DNA from 3 places in the Streptomyces sp. NBC_01092 genome. Region 3 is predicted to be linked to each of the others. Evidence: predicted binding sites of a transcription regulator. Region 3 holds the regulator's gene; each other region holds the start of a gene.
The links. The regulator HrcA, encoded in region 3, represses chaperone genes, less so after heat shock. The targets are predictions, from matches to a motif close to TTNGCACTCNGNNNNNCNGAGTGCNAA.
Positions count from the first base shown of each region.

Region 1: the regulator HrcA is predicted to act here: its motif matches at 3,380-3,406, upstream of groES (co-chaperone GroES).
Region 2: the regulator HrcA is predicted to act here: its motif matches at 2,874-2,900, upstream of groL (chaperonin GroEL).

Region 1 is NZ_CP108659.1:6,459,649-6,464,756, reverse strand. It holds gene OG254_RS29645 (SDR family NAD(P)-dependent oxidoreductase) at 1-280, shown strand, start outside; gene OG254_RS29640 (ester cyclase) at 413-1,105, shown strand; gene groL (chaperonin GroEL) at 1,184-2,809, opposite strand; gene groES (co-chaperone GroES) at 2,925-3,233, opposite strand; gene OG254_RS29625 (polysaccharide deacetylase family protein) at 3,436-4,254, opposite strand; gene OG254_RS29620 (polysaccharide deacetylase family protein) at 4,251-5,108, opposite strand, start outside.
Region 2 is NZ_CP108659.1:4,997,493-5,002,600, forward strand. It holds gene OG254_RS22430 (NADH:flavin oxidoreductase) at 1-823, opposite strand, end outside; gene groL (chaperonin GroEL) at 1,089-2,711, opposite strand; gene OG254_RS22440 (cold-shock protein) at 3,010-3,216, opposite strand; gene OG254_RS22445 (MoaD/ThiS family protein) at 3,667-3,942, opposite strand; gene thrC (threonine synthase) at 4,009-5,108, opposite strand, start outside.
Region 3 is NZ_CP108659.1:3,715,874-3,720,981, reverse strand. It holds gene hemW (radical SAM family heme chaperone HemW) at 1-372, shown strand, start outside; gene OG254_RS16685 (Uma2 family endonuclease) at 473-1,045, shown strand; gene OG254_RS16680 (DUF3097 domain-containing protein) at 1,035-1,838, opposite strand; gene OG254_RS16675 (MBL fold metallo-hydrolase) at 1,870-2,601, opposite strand; gene hrcA (heat-inducible transcriptional repressor HrcA) at 2,768-3,784, shown strand; gene dnaJ (molecular chaperone DnaJ) at 3,785-4,921, shown strand; gene OG254_RS16660 (nitronate monooxygenase) at 5,091-5,108, shown strand, end outside.

The DNA.
Region 1 (5,108 bases), 2.7 Mb from region 3:
TCTGGCCGGGAGCGGGGTGCGGCTGATGGCGCTGTGCCCGGGGTTCGTGCGGACCGAGTTCCATGAGCGGGCCGGAATGGGGACGGACAACATCCCGGGGTGGATGTGGCTGGACGCGGACAAGCTGGTGGCGGCGGCGCTCAACGATCTGGCACGGGGGAAGTCGCTGTCGATTCCGGACCCTCGGTACAAGGCGATGATGGGGGCGGTGAAGCTGCTGCCTCGGGGGATGCTCGGGGCGGTCAGTTCGAGGACGGGGCGGAAGTACGGGCCGCAGTAGGCAGCTGCCGGAAGGCTGCTCCGAGGACCGGCATGGCGGCGGTGTTCCGCGACTCGACAGGCACACCGCTCCTGCGGCGAGGACAATGGTGGTGTTCGGCCGCACCCAGCGCCACCGGGAGGCGACGGCGTTATGACCTTCGTGCAGCTCATCGATTGCAGGACCAGCCGCTTCGACGAGATGAACCGGCTGATGGACAGGTGGGTCGAGCAGACCGAGGGGAAGCGGACGGCGACCCACGACATCATCGGCAAGGACCGGTCCGACTCGGGGCACTTCATCGAGATCGTGGAGTTCGCGTCGTACGAGGATGCGATGCGCAACTCCAACCTTCCCGAGACCGATCGGATCTTCCGGGAGATGGTCGCGCTCTGCGACGAGACGCCGACGTTCACCGATCTGGACGTCATCCGGGACGAGCAGCTGAACGTCCTGGCCGCGCGGGCCTTCTTCGAGAACATGGGGACGATGGCGCCGGAGGCCATCGGCGAGCACCTCACCGACGACTACGTGGATCACGATCCGTCGTATCCGCAGCCCGTGCGGGGTGTCGACGGGATCCGTGAGCAGTACGCGGGCTGGCGGGCCGCGTTCGACTTCACCTTCCGGATCGACGACCAGATGGCGCAGGACGACCAGGTGTGCACGCGGTGGATGTGGACGGCGCGGCACAAGGGTGACTTCCTGGGGATCGCGGCGACCGGGCAGGACGTGACCATGCGGGGCATGACCTGGCAGCGGTTCCGGGACGGCAGGATCTGCGAGAGCCACTGGCTGTACGACCGGGCCGGGCTGCTGGAGCAGCTGGGGGTACTCGGTCGGTGAAGCCCGCGAAGGGGAAGGCCCCGGTCCCGCACGTGAGTGCGGGACCGGGGCCTTTTACGAGCGGTTGAGCGACTGGGCTCAGTGCGCGTGCCCGTGGCCGTGGCCACCGGCAGCCGGCTCTTCCTCTTCCTTCTTCTCGACGACCAGGGTCTCGGTCGTCAGGAGGAGGGAGGCGATGGAGGCGGCGTTCTCCAGGGCGGAGCGGGTGACCTTGACCGGGTCGATGACGCCGGCCTTGACCAGGTCGCCGTACTCGCCGGTCGCGGCGTTGAAGCCCTGGCCCTTGTCGAGCTCGGCGACCTTGGAGGTGATGACGTAACCCTCCAGGCCGGCGTTCTCGGCGATCCAGCGCAGCGGCTCGACGACCGCGCGGCGGACGACGGAGACGCCCGTGGCCTCGTCGCCGGTCTTGCCGAGGCCGCCCTCCAGCACCTTCGCGGCGTGGACGAGCGCGGAGCCACCACCGGAGACGATGCCCTCCTCGACCGCGGCGCGGGTCGCGGAGATGGCGTCCTCCAGACGGTGCTTCTTCTCCTTCAGCTCCACCTCGGTGGCGGCGCCGACCTTGATCACGCACACGCCGCCGGCCAGCTTCGCGAGGCGCTCCTGGAGCTTCTCGCGGTCCCAGTCGGAGTCGGTGTTCTCGATCTCGGCCTTGATCTGGGCGACGCGGCCCGTGACGTCCGCGGAGTCGCCGCCGCCGTCGACGACCGTGGTGTCGTCCTTGGTGACGGTGACGCGGCGGGCGCTGCCCAGCACGTCCAGGTCGGCCTGGTCGAGCTTGAGGCCGACCTCCTCGGAGATGACCGTGGCGCCGGTGAGGACCGCCAGGTCCTGCAGCATCGCCTTGCGGCGGTCACCGAAGCCGGGGGCCTTGACCGCGACCGCGTTGAAGGTGCCGCGGATCTTGTTGACGACCAGGGTCGACAGGGCCTCGCCGTCGACGTCCTCGGCGATGATCAGCAGCGGCTTCGAGGCACCCGACTGGATGACCTTCTCGAGCAGCGGCAGCAGGTCCTGGATGGAGGAGATCTTGCCCTGGTTGATGAGGATGTAGGGGTCCTCCAGGACGGCCTCCATGCGCTCCTGGTCCGTCACGAAGTACGGCGACAGGTAGCCCTTGTCGAAGGCCATGCCCTCGGTGAAGTCCAGCTCCAGACCGAAGGTGTTGGACTCCTCGACGGTGATGACACCGTCCTTGCCGACCTTGTCCATCGCCTCGGCGATGAGCTCGCCGACCTGGCTGTCCTGGGCGGACAGGCCGGCCACGGCGGCGATGTCGGACTTGTCGTCGACCGGACGGGCGGTCGCGAGGAGCTCCTCGGAGATCGCGGCCACGGCCGCGTCGATGCCCTTCTTCAGCAGCGCCGGGGAGGCACCCGCGGCGACGTTCCTCAGGCCCTCGCGGACCAGCGCCTGGGCCAGCACGGTGGCGGTGGTGGTGCCGTCACCAGCGATGTCGTTGGTCTTGGTCGCCACCTCCTTCACCAGCTGGGCGCCGAGGTTCTCGAACGGGTCGTCGATCTCGACCTCACGGGCGATCGTGACACCGTCGTTGGTGATGGTGGGCGCGCCGAACTTCTTGTCGATGACGACGTTGCGGCCCTTGGGGCCGATCGTCACCTTGACCGTGTCGGCCAGCTTGTTGACGCCGCGCTCGAGGGCGCGACGGGCGTCCTCGTCGAACTTCAGGATCTTCGCCATGGGAGCGGTTCAGCCCTCTCGGAAAACGTGGGTGAAACGAACCGCGCCCCTGACGCCCGGCTTCATAAGGTCGCGGGGGCCAGGGGCGCAGCTCAAAGCAAATGCTTCGGGTGAACTACTTCTCGATGATCGCGAGCACGTCGCGAGCCGAGAGGACGAGGTACTCCTCGCCGTTGTACTTCACCTCGGTGCCGCCGTACTTGCTGTACAGCACGATGTCGCCGGTCTTGACGTCGAGCGGGAGACGCTCGCCGTTCTCGAAGCGGCCCGGGCCCACGGCCAGGACGACGCCCTCCTGGGGCTTCTCCTTGGCGGTGTCCGGGATGACCAGGCCAGAGGCGGTGGTCTGCTCGGCGTCGAGCGGCTGGACCACAATGCGGTCCTCAAGCGGCTTGATGGCAACCTTGGAGCTGGTGGTCGTCACGATCCGACCTCCCCCTTCGGAGATCTCACGGGGTTAACTGTCTGAGGTGGCGACCAGGTGGATCCGTCGTCGCGGGTGCCGGACCTGCCCGTCGCGTTGTTGGCACTCTCCAGTGGGGAGTGCCAGACCTGAGACTATGACCGCGATTAGCACTCGGTCAAGCGGAGTGCCAATCACGTCGGGGGGACCCGGGCTGGATGGCCTACAGGTAGTCCTCCAGGCGGCCCACCGTCAGCCCCCGCTGCTGGACCTCCCGCAGCAGCCTCGTCGTGCGCTCCCGCAGGGACAGGCCGGCCGGCTCCCCCGAGGGGACGGACACGATGTCGCCGGCCCGCAGCCGCTGGGGGCCGTGCGCGTACGTCAGTTCGCCGTCCCCCTCCAGCGCCGCACGCCACAGCACGACCGCCGTCACGCCGCAGTCGGCCGCCGCGCGCAGTGTGGTGGTGTCGTAGGTGCCGTAGGGCGGGCGGAAGAGGCGGGGGCGGATGCCGAAGCGGGCGCGGAGCTTGTTCTGCTGGCCGCAGATCTCGGCGCGCTGGCCGGCGTACGGCAGACCGCGCAGGGCGGCGTGGTCGAGGGTGTGGTTCTGGATCGACGCGCCGACCGAGCGCAGCCGGGCGAAGTGGCCGTAGCCCGGGCCGACCACGCTGTCGGTGAGGAACATGCTGACGGGCAGCCGCAGTTCGCGGACCATGTCGACGAAGCGGGGGTCCTTCTCGGCGCCGTCGTCGTAGGTGAGGAAGACGACCTTGTCGCGGGTGAGGACGCGGTGCACGACGGGCAGCGCGTCGCCGGCCGGGTGCGGCAGCCGCCGGGCGGGCGGGGGCGGCGGCTCGGGCAGCGGGGCGCTCAGGCCCCAGCGGCGGTACGGCCGGTCCGTGTGCGCCGGGTTCTTCGCCGACCGTGCCGCCCGCTCGCCGGGTTCTCCGCGCGGGTCGGCAGGACCGGCCGACCCGGCGCAGCCGGCGAGCAGGGCGGACGTCAGGACCAGGGCGGCGAGCGCCCCGGGGGCCGACCTCACAGGTAGTCCTCCAGCCGGGCCACCGCGTACCCCTCGGCCGTCACCTTGTTCAGGAACCGGCGGATCATGTCGGGCATTGTGCCCTTCCAGTCCTCCCGGCCCCGGAAGTGACTGAGCACGATGTCACCCGGACGGATCTTCCGGTCCCACTCGCGGTACTCCCAGTGGTCGACGAACACCTCCTCGTTCCACAGGGGGACGTACCGGACGCCGCAGGACTTCGCCGCGCGCAGCGTGTTGCGGTTGTAGTTGCCGAAGGGCGGGCGGAAGAGCAGCGGGCGCTTGCCGTAGCGCTCCTCGATGACGTCCTGCATGCTGCAGATCTCGTGCTGCTGACGGCGATAGGAGAGGGCCGGCAGGTAGAGGTGGTGGAGGGTGTGGTTGTTCAGGACCACGCCCCTGCGCTGCATCTTCCTGAAGTAGCCGTAGTCGTCCTCGATCACGTAGTTGCTGAGGAAGGCGGTGTACGGCACCTTCAGATCGCTCATCATCCGCAGGAACACCGGGTCCTTCTCGGCGCCGTCGTCGATGGTGAGGAAGACGACCCGCTCCTTGGTCGGGACGGTCGTGAAGACCGGCGGGAGGCCGAGCTCCTCGTGCCCGTCGACCTCGAAGCCGTCACGGGTGGTGATCCCCGGCTTCTTGGCCGGGGGCGGCGGGGGCGTGAGCGGGACTCGTTCCAGGCGCCAGCGTCTGGCGGCGGCGACACGGGCGGCGTGCGCGGACTGGGCGGACTGGAACTTCTTGGCGTGCGGGGTCGATGTCGCGGCCGGGGGCGGCGCCTTGTGCGGCTGCCCCTGGCCGGCGGTGGCGTCCGGGGCCTCGATCCCGCTGCCACGTCCACCGCCCACGCC
Region 2 (5,108 bases), 1.3 Mb from region 3:
AGTAGCGGCGGGTGGAGGCGTGGAAGGCGTCGACGCCGGCCGCGGCGAGCGGGGCGAGGATGGCCTCCAGCTCCTCAGGGGTCTCGGCGAGGCGCGCGTCGTAGGCCTCCTGCTTCCACTGCGAGTAGCGGAAGATGACGGGGAAGTCCGGGGAGACCCGCTCGCGTACGGCGGCCACGATCTCCGCGCCGAACTTGGTACGGGCGACCGGGTCACCGCCGTAGGCGTCCGAGCGGCGGTTGGTGCCCGACCACAGGAACTGGTCGACGAGGTAGCCGTGGGCGCCGTGGATCTCCACACCGTCGAAGCCGATGCGCTCGGCGTCCGCGGCGGCCTCGGCGAAGGCGCCGATCACGTCGTCCAGGTCCTGTCGGGTCATGGCCTTGCCGGTGGCCTCGTCGGCGCCGATGCGCAGACCCGAGGGACCGACGGCAGGGGCCTCGGCGAACGGCGGCTGCCCCTGCTGACGCACCATGCCGATGTGCCACAGCTGCGGCACGATCGTCCCGCCCGCGGCGTGCACCGCGTCCGCGACCCTCGCCCACCCGGCCAGCTGCTCCTCCCCGTGGAACCGCGGCACCCGGTCGCTCTGCCCGGCGGACTCGTGCCCGACGTACGTCCCCTCGGTGACGATCAGTCCCACTCCGGCGGCGGCCCGCCGCGAGTAGTACGACTCCACGTCGGCACCGGGCACACCGCCCGGCGAGAACATCCGGGTCATCGGCGCCATCACGATGCGGTTCGGGACGGTGAGGCCGTTGATCACGGTCGGCCGGGACAGGATCTGGGCCGCACGGGCGGCGGCGGGCTGGGTGACGGTCACGTAGGAGCTCCTGGGGAGGGGGTTTTGTCTATACCGGCTGGTATGTGCACACGCATTGTTGCACCACATTAAGCAACGATGCGTGTGAGGCTGCGCATTCCCAAGGAGGGGGATGGGTTTCGCGAGCGAGTACGGGTGCGTGGGGGCTGGTCGCGCACCACCCGCACCCGCCAAAACACCGAGGGCGGCACCCCCTGTCGCAACAGGAGGTGCCGCCCTCGGCAAAAGGACGTTGATCAACCGGAGGCCAGGCCCCCGACGTCGATCAGAAGTCCATGTCACCGCCCGGCATACCGCCACCGGCAGGCGCGGCGGCCTTCTCCGGCTTGTCGGCGATGACGGCCTCGGTGGTCAGGAACAGCGCAGCGATCGACGCGGCGTTCTGCAGCGCGGAACGCGTCACCTTCGCCGGGTCGATGATGCCCTCGGCGATCATGTCGACGTACTCGCCGGTCGCGGCGTTCAGACCGTGGCCGACCTGAAGGTTGCGCACCTTCTCGACGACGACGCCACCCTCCAGACCACCGTTGACGGCGATCTGCTTGAGCGGGGCCTCCAGGGCGAGCTTCACGGCGTTGGCGCCGGTCGCCTCGTCACCCTCCAGGTCCAGCTTCTCGAAGACACCGGAAGCCTGCAGCAGGGCCACGCCGCCACCGGCGACGATGCCCTCCTCGACGGCCGCCTTGGCGTTGCGCACGGCGTCCTCGATGCGGTGCTTGCGCTCCTTGAGCTCGACCTCGGTCGCGGCACCGGCCTTGATGACGGCCACGCCGCCCGCGAGCTTCGCCAGGCGCTCCTGGAGCTTCTCGCGGTCGTAGTCCGAGTCGCTGTTCTCGATCTCGGCGCGGATCTGGTTGACCCGGCCCTGAACCTGCTCGGAGGAGCCGGCACCGTCGACGATGGTGGTCTCGTCCTTGGTGATGACGACCTTGCGGGCCTTGCCAAGGAGGTCCAGGGAGGTGTTCTCGAGCTTGAGACCGACCTCCTCGGAGATGACCTCGCCACCGGTGAGGATGGCGATGTCGTTCAGCATCGCCTTGCGGCGGTCACCGAAGCCCGGGGCCTTGACGGCGACGGACTTGAAGGTGCCGCGGATCTTGTTGACGACCAGGGTCGACAGGGCCTCGCCCTCGACGTCCTCGGCGATGATCAGCAGCGGCTTGCCCGACTGCATGACCTTCTCCAGGAGCGGGAGCAGGTCCTTGACGGAGCCGATCTTGGAGTTGGCGATGAGGATGTACGGGTCGTCGAGCGACGCCTCCATCCGCTCCATGTCGGTGGCGAAGTACGCCGAGATGTAGCCCTTGTCGAAGCGCATACCCTCGGTGAGCTCCAGCTCCAGACCGAAGGTCTGGGACTCCTCGACGGTGATGACGCCTTCCTTGCCGACCTTGTCCATGGCCTCGGCGATGAGCTCGCCGATCTGGGTGTCGGCGGCGGAGATGGAGGCCGTGGAGGCGATCTGCTCCTTGGTCTCGACATCCTTGGCCTGCTCAAGGAGAGCGGCGGAGACGGCCTCGACGGCCTTCTCGATACCGCGCTTGAGGGCCATCGGGTTGGCGCCGGCGGCTACGTTGCGCAGGCCCTCCTTGACCAGGGCCTGGGCGAGAACGGTCGCGGTGGTCGTACCGTCACCGGCGACGTCGTCCGTCTTCTTGGCGACTTCCTTGACCAGCTCGGCGCCGATCTTCTCGTACGGGTCCTCGAGCTCGATCTCCTTGGCGATGGAGACACCATCGTTGGTGATCGTGGGGGCGCCCCACTTCTTCTCGAGGACGACGTTGCGGCCCTTGGGGCCGAGCGTCACCTTCACGGCGTCCGCGAGCTGGTTCATGCCGCGCTCGAGGCCGCGCCGCGCCTCCTCGTCGAACGCGATGATCTTGGCCATGTGAAGTGGTCCCTCCAGGACTGGGGGTGATTCCTTCGGACCGCGCCCGCGCCCGCGACGGACGGCTCGCCGGCCTCGTGGTTCCTTGCCCCACCCGGCCTGCGGGCCTCACCGACCCGGTCCTTCTTTGTCACTCTCACCTTCAGAGTGCTAACGCAATGATTAGCACTCGACCCATGCGAGTGCAAGCGGCTCTCGGGGATCGAGCCCTGGAGTCGGGGGCATGGCGAAGGGCTCGCACCCCGGGAGGTGCGAGCCCTTCGAAGAAGAACGTCGCTGCTGTTAGTCGACGCGTGCTTCAGCCGGTGGCCAGACGGACCATGTCCGCCTGCGGCCCCTTCTGGCCCTGCGAGATCTCGAAATCGACCCGCTGGCCTTCCTCCAGGGTGCGGTACCCGTCCATCTGGATCGCGCTGTAGTGGACGAAAACATCCGCACCACCGTCGACCGCGATGAAGCCGTACCCCTTCTCCGCGTTGAACCACTTGACGGTGCCCTGAGCCATGCCTAACTCCCCTATTACTGGCCCTTGCACAGATCCACACTTCGCGGATCCGGGTCAGACCTCACCCCCCATCGGTCGGGGGCGTGCGCCGGAACGCGTCGACCGCGGCTGAATGTATCTGCCCAACTGCCGTCTGCAACAGGTCAATCGGACGAGAATTCCGGGCACGACCGGTCGGGAATGTGGGGACAATTCCGTTGACTTCAGGTCAAGTCGGACCCGGCATACGGAACGAAAGCCGCAAAAAACCCGCACACTTTGGCTACTTCTTGTCGGGCGTACGGCAAAAATCAAGGGCAACCGACTCGGAGATCGGCGGCACGTTCCCCAACTGTACCTCGCTCAACCACACAGAATTGCCCCCTCCGCTTCTCTCACGGAGGGGGCAATTCGGTGAACTCTCAGTAACCTGGGTTACCGATGGTAATGATCGGTCATTCGGTCAGCAGGTCAGCCGCCGGCGACGGCCGGAATGATGGAGACGCCGGCACCGTCGGGAGTGGCCGTCTCCAGCCCCTGCTCGAAACGCACGTCGTCGTCATTGACGTAGACATTGACGAAGCGGCGCAGCTTGCCCTGGTCGTCGAGAACCCGGGCGGCGATCCCGGTGTGGTTCTTCTCCAGGTCGGCGATGACCTCGCCGAGGTTGGCACCCTCGGCGGCGACCTCGGCCTGGCCACCCGTGTAGGTGCGCAGGATGGTGGGGATGCGGACGTTGACGCTCATACGGTGTGACCTCCGGTCAGTGTGCAGGTTCGGGTGAGGCGGCGTCCCGAGGGGCGCGGGGCTCCATCAGACGAGACCCGCCGCGCGGAACGAGTCGAGGTTGGGACGAATCGTCGCAGTCAGCCCCGTACCGGCCACCGCATCCAACGTCTTCAGCCCGTCGCCGGTGTTGAGCACGACAGTCGTGAGGCTCGGGTCCAGCACACCGTCCTCGATCAGCTTCTTCGCCACACCCACGGTCACCCCGCCGGCGGTCTCCGCGAAGATGCCCTCGGTCCGGGCGAGGATCTTGATCGCGTCGACGACCTGCTCGTCCGTCACGTCCTCCACAAACCCGCCCGTGCGGCGCGCGATGTCGAGGACGTACGGCCCGTCGGCCGGGTTCCCGATCGCCAGCGACTTGGCGATGGTGTTCGGCTTCTGCGGACGGACCACGTCGTGGCCGGCCTTGAACGCGGTCGACACCGGCGAGCAGCCCTCGGCCTGCGCGCCGAAGATCTTGTACGGCTTGTCCTCGACGAGCCCGAGCTTGATCAGCTCCTGCAGACCCTTGTCGATCTTCGTCAGCTGCGAGCCGGACGCGATCGGGACGACCAGCTGGTCCGGGAGCTGCCAGCCGAGCTGCTCGCAGATCTCGTACGCCAGGGTCTTGGAGCCCTCCGCGTAGTACGGCCGCAGGTTGACGTTGACGAAGCCCCAGCCCTCGCCGGCCGGGTCGCCGATCAGCTCGGAGCAGAAACGGTTCACGTCGTCGTAGTTGCCCTCGATGCCGACGAGCTCGCCGCCGTAGATCGCGGCCATGACGACCTTGCCCTGCTCCAGGTCGTGCGGGATGAACACGCAGGAGCGGAAGCCGGCGCGGGCCGCGGCGGCGCCCACCGCACCGGCGAGATTGCCGGTGGAGGAGCAGGACAGGGTGGTGAAGTTGAACGCGCGGGCGGCCTCGATGGCCTGGGCGACGACACGGTCCTTGAAGGAGTGCGTCGGGTTGCCGGAGTCGTCCTTGACGAACAGCTTGCCGGCCTCGACGCCGAGCTCACGGGCGAGGTTGTCGGCCTTGACGAGCTTGGTCCAGCCGGGGTTGATGTTCGGCTTGGTCGCCACGTCCGCGGGGACGGGCAGCAGGGGCGCGTAACGCCAGATGTTCGCGGGGCCCGCTTCGATCT
Region 3 (5,108 bases):
AACGAGCTGTACTGGCGGGGCGCCGACTGGTGGGGCGCGGGCCCCGGAGCCCACTCGCACGTCGGCGGGGTGCGCTGGTGGAACGTGAAGCACCCGGGCGCGTATGCGGCGGCGCTGGCGGCGGGGCGGTCTCCGGGAGCCGGCCGCGAGCTCCTGTCGGAGGAGGACAGAAGGGTCGAGCGGATCCTCCTGGAGCTGCGGCTCCGGGAGGGGGCACCGCTGGAGCTGCTGCGCGAGGAAGGGCTCGCAGCCTCCCGCCGGGCACTCTCGGAGGGGCTCCTGCAGGCCGGTCCGTATGAGGAGGGGCGTGCGGTGCTGACGCTTCGGGGGCGGTTGCTGGCGGATGCGGTGGTCAGGGACTTGGTGGACTGATCACTCGGGCGAGTGAATCGGTGCGGAACGTCGGTTCGGTCCCTAACCTGGTTCGTAGGCTGCCGCCGACCGTACGCGGCGGATGTGGAGGGCCACGGAGATGACCACTGTGGATGATCGCCGGGTGCATGAGGCATTCGAGAACCTCGAAGTTCCCGAGGGCTTCAAGGCTGAACTCATCCGGGGGGAAATCGTGATGATGGCCGGACCCGACAAGGTCCACAACCGCATCGTGCAGGCAGTGCAGGATCAGATCCCGCCGGGCGGATGGGACCGGCTGCAGACGCAGGACGTGGCCTTTCCCGGTGAGTACAGCGAGCCACAACCGGACCTGGTCGTCCTGGAGGTCGGTGCCGATGACGGCCCCGGGCGGCTCGTACTCGCAGGCGCCGTGACCATGTTGGTGGAGGTCGTCTCCAAGACCAGCGTCCACCGTGACTACGTGGAGAAGCGGTCGCTCTACGCGGCCGGTGGAATCCCCGTATACCTGATCATCGACCCCTTCGAAGCCAAGTGTCTGGTGCTGTCGGAGCCGGTCGGCAGCGGACTTTCGGCCGACTACCAGTCGGAGCGGACCCGTAAGTTCGGTGATTCGGTGCCGCTGCCATGGGTGGGCATCGATCTGGACACGAGCAGGTTCGGCACATTGCCACCGCTCGGTGCTAGGCCGTGACGAAGTCGATCAGCTCCTCCACCCGCCCCAGCAGCTGCGGCTCCAGGTCCTTGTAAGACCCCACCCGCTGCAGAATCGCCTGCCACACCGCCCCGGTGTTCTCCGAAGGCCACCCCAGCGCCCGGCACACCCCCGTCTTCCAGTCCTGGCCGTGCGGCACCCGTGGCCACCCCGCGATTCCCAGGGCTGACGGCTTCACCGCCTCCCAGATGTCGATGTACGGGTGGCCCACGACCAGCGCGTGCCCGCTCGTCACCGACTCCGCGATACGCCACTCCTTCGTGCCGGGTACAAGGTGGTCCACCAGGACTCCCAGCCGTGCGTCCGGGCCGGGTGCGAATTCGGCCACGATCGACGGCAGGTCGTCGACGCCCTCCAGGTACTCCACCACCACGCCCTCGATGCGCAGGTCGTCGCCCCACACCTTCTCGACCAGCTCGGCGTCGTGCCGGCCCTCGACGTAGATACGGCCGGCGCGGGCCACGCGCGCGCGTGCGCCGGGGACGGCGACCGAACCGGATGCCGTACGGGTGGGGCGCGCAGGAGCGGCGGACGACGGCCGGACCAGGGTCACCACCTTGCCCTCCAGCAGGAACCCGCGCGGCTCCAGCGGAAACACCCGGTGCTTGCCGAAGCGGTCCTCCAGGGTGACCGTGCCCGCCTCGCAGCGGATCACCGCGCCGCAGAACCCCGTGCCGGGCTCCTCGACCACCAGGCCGGGCTCCGCCGGGACCTCGGGGACGGGCTTGGGCTTCTTCCAGGGCGGGGTCAGGTCCGGGGAGTACTGGCGCATTCGGATGACGATAGGAGAAGCGCCCCCACGGTCACTGCGACACGCCGAATCTGGATGCGAGCTCGTCTCGCTGACGCCGTACGAACACCGAGTCCACCACCGCTCCGTGACCGGGCACGTACAGCGCGTCCTCGCCGCCCAGCTCCAGCAGGCGGTCAAGGGCGGCCGGCCAGTGCGACGGTACGGCGTCGGGCCCCGCCTGCGGCTCGCCGGACTGCTCCACCAGATCGCCGCAGAACACCACCTCCCGCTCGCCCGGCACGAGCACCACCAGGTCGTGGGCGGTGTGCGCGGGCCCCACGTTCGCCAGCAGGACCTGGCGGCCGCCGCCCAGGTCGAGCGTCCACTCGCCGCTGACATGGTGGTGCGGGCGGATCAGCGCGTCCACCGCCTCCTCCGCCGCGGCCGGGTCCAGGCCGTTGCCGACCGCGTCGGCGCGCAGCTCCTCGCGCGCGTGGCGCCCGTCGAGCACCGTCTCCATGCCAACAGGGCCGTAGACCTCGGCGCCCGCGAACGCCGCCGCCCCGAAGACGTGGTCGAAGTGGGGATGCGTCAGCGCGAGATGAGTCACACGGTGACCCGCGAGCCACTGCGCCTGCGTACGCAACCGCACGCCCTCCGCGAGGCTTGACCCGGCGTCGACGATCAGTGCGGTGCCGTCCCCCACGACCAGCCCCGCCGTGCAGTCCCACACCGGAAGCCGGCACCGGCCCACCCCGGCCGCCAGCCGCTCCCACCCCAGCTCTTCCCAAGTCACCGTCATACGGCGACGCTAGCCAAGACACCATCGCCAAGCACGAAGGACCTGGCCCGGCCTTGCCCGGGGCGTACCCCACCGCCGTACACTTGGCCGGGGACGGCTGGCACTCGGACGGACAGAGTGCCAGGAAAGACGCCAAGCGGCACGACTTTCTGGAGGTGTGCGCGAAATGCTGAGTGAACGCAGGCTCCAGGTGCTGCGCGCCATCGTCCAGGACTATGTCGGGACCGAGGAGCCGGTCGGGTCGAAGGCCCTGACCGAGCGGCACAACCTCGGCGTCTCGCCGGCGACCGTCCGCAACGACATGGCAGCCCTGGAGGACGAGGGCTTCATCGCCCAGCCGCACACCAGCGCCGGGCGCATCCCCACCGACAAGGGCTACCGGCTGTTCGTCGACAAGCTCGCCGGCGTCAAGCCGATGACCCCGCCCGAGCGGCGCGCCATCCAGAACTTCCTCGACGGCGCCGTCGACCTCGACGACGTGGTGGCCCGCACCGTACGGCTGCTCGCGCAGCTCACCCGGCAGGTCGCCGTCGTGCAGTACCCGTCGCTGACCCGCTCCACGGTCCGGCACGTCGAGCTGCTCTCGCTCGCACCCGCGCGCGTGATGCTCGTGCTGATCACGGACACCGGGCGGGTCGAGCAGCGCATGATCGACTGCCCCGCGCCCTTCGGTGAGACCGCGCTCGCGGATCTGCGGGCGCGGCTGAACAGCCGGGTCGCGGGGCGGCGCTTCAGTGATGTGCCAAGGCTCGTCGAGGACCTCGTCGAGGCCTTCGACATCGAGGACCGCGGCACCGTCACGACCGTGCTCTCCACCCTCCTGGAGACACTCGTCGAGGAGAACGAGGAGCGGCTGATGATCGGCGGCACCGCCAATCTCACCCGCTTCGGGCATGACTTCCCCCTCACCATCCGGCCCGTCCTGGAGGCGCTCGAGGAGCAGGTCGTGCTCCTCAAGTTGCTTGGCGAGGCCGGGGATTCGGGCATGACCGTGCGCATCGGGCACGAGAATGCCTATGAGGGACTCAACTCCACGTCTGTCGTGTCGGTGGGCTACGGTTCGGGCGGCGAGGCAGTCGCCAAGCTCGGCGTGGTCGGACCGACCCGCATGGATTACCCGGGAACGATGGGAGCGGTACGCGCAGTGGCACGTTACGTCGGACAGATCCTGGCGGAGTCGTAAGTGGCCACGGACTACTACGCCGTGCTCGGCGTGCGTCGCGACGCGTCGCAGGAAGAGATCAAGAAGGCCTTCCGGCGGCTCGCTCGCGAGCTGCACCCGGACGTCAACCCGGATCCGAAGACCCAGGAGCGGTTCAAGGAGATCAACGCCGCTTACGAGGTGCTGTCGGACCCGCAGAAGAAGCAGGTCTACGACCTCGGCGGCGACCCGCTGTCCCAGGCGGGCGGCGCTGGCGCCGGCGGCTTCGGCGCGGGCGGCTTCGGGAACTTCTCGGACATCATGGACGCCTTCTTCGGTACGGCGTCCCAGCGCGGCCCGCGCTCGCGCACCCGGCGCGGCCAGGACGCGATGATCCGGCTGGAGATCGAGCTCGACGAGGCGGCCTTCGGCACGACGAAGGACATCCAGGTCGACACGGCCGTCGTCTGCAACACCTGCAACGGCGAGGGGGCTGCCCCCGGCACCTCCGCCCAGACGTGTGACATGTGCCGCGGCCGCGGTGAGGTGTCGCAGGTGACGCGGTCCTTCCTGGGCCAGGTCATGACCTCGCGGCCGTGTCCGCAGTGCCAGGGCTTCGGCACCGTCGTCCCGACCCCGTGCCCCGAGTGCGCGGGCGACGGCCGGGTACGGTCCCGCCGGACCCTGACGGTCAAGATCCCGGCCGGTGTCGACAACGGCACGCGGATCCAGCTCGCCGGTGAGGGCGAGGTCGGGCCCGGCGGCGGTCCCGCCGGTGACCTGTACGTCGAGATCCACGAGCTGCCGCACTCGACCTTCCAGCGGCGCGGCGACGACCTGCACTGCACGGTCACCATCCCGATGACGGCCGCGTCCCTCGGCACGAAGGTGCCGCTGGAGACGCTGGACGGCATGGAGGAGGTCGACATCCGGCCCGGCACCCAGTCCGGCCAGTCGATCCCGCTGCACGGGCGCGGTGTCACGCATCTGCGGGGCGGCGGCCGTGGCGATCTCATCGTGCACGTCGAGGTCCAGACCCCGAACAAGCTGGACCCCGAACAGGAGCGCCTGCTGCGCGAGCTGGCCAAGCTGCGCGGCGAGGAGCGCCCGCAGGGGCAGTTCCAGCCGGGTCAGCAAGGGCTGTTCTCGCGGTTGAAGGACGCGTTCAACGGTCGCTGACCGGTGCGTGGGGGTTGCGTTCCGTGGCTGGGGGCCGCCGCCCCCAGACCCCCGCTTCGGCCCTGAACGGGCCTCGTCCTCAAACGCCGGACGGGCTGATTTTCCCCGGCCCGATGCCGGGGCACAGGGCCGATTCGGACTTGTTCGGAGGACGTGACAACATGCCGTCATGTCCTCCGCACTGACC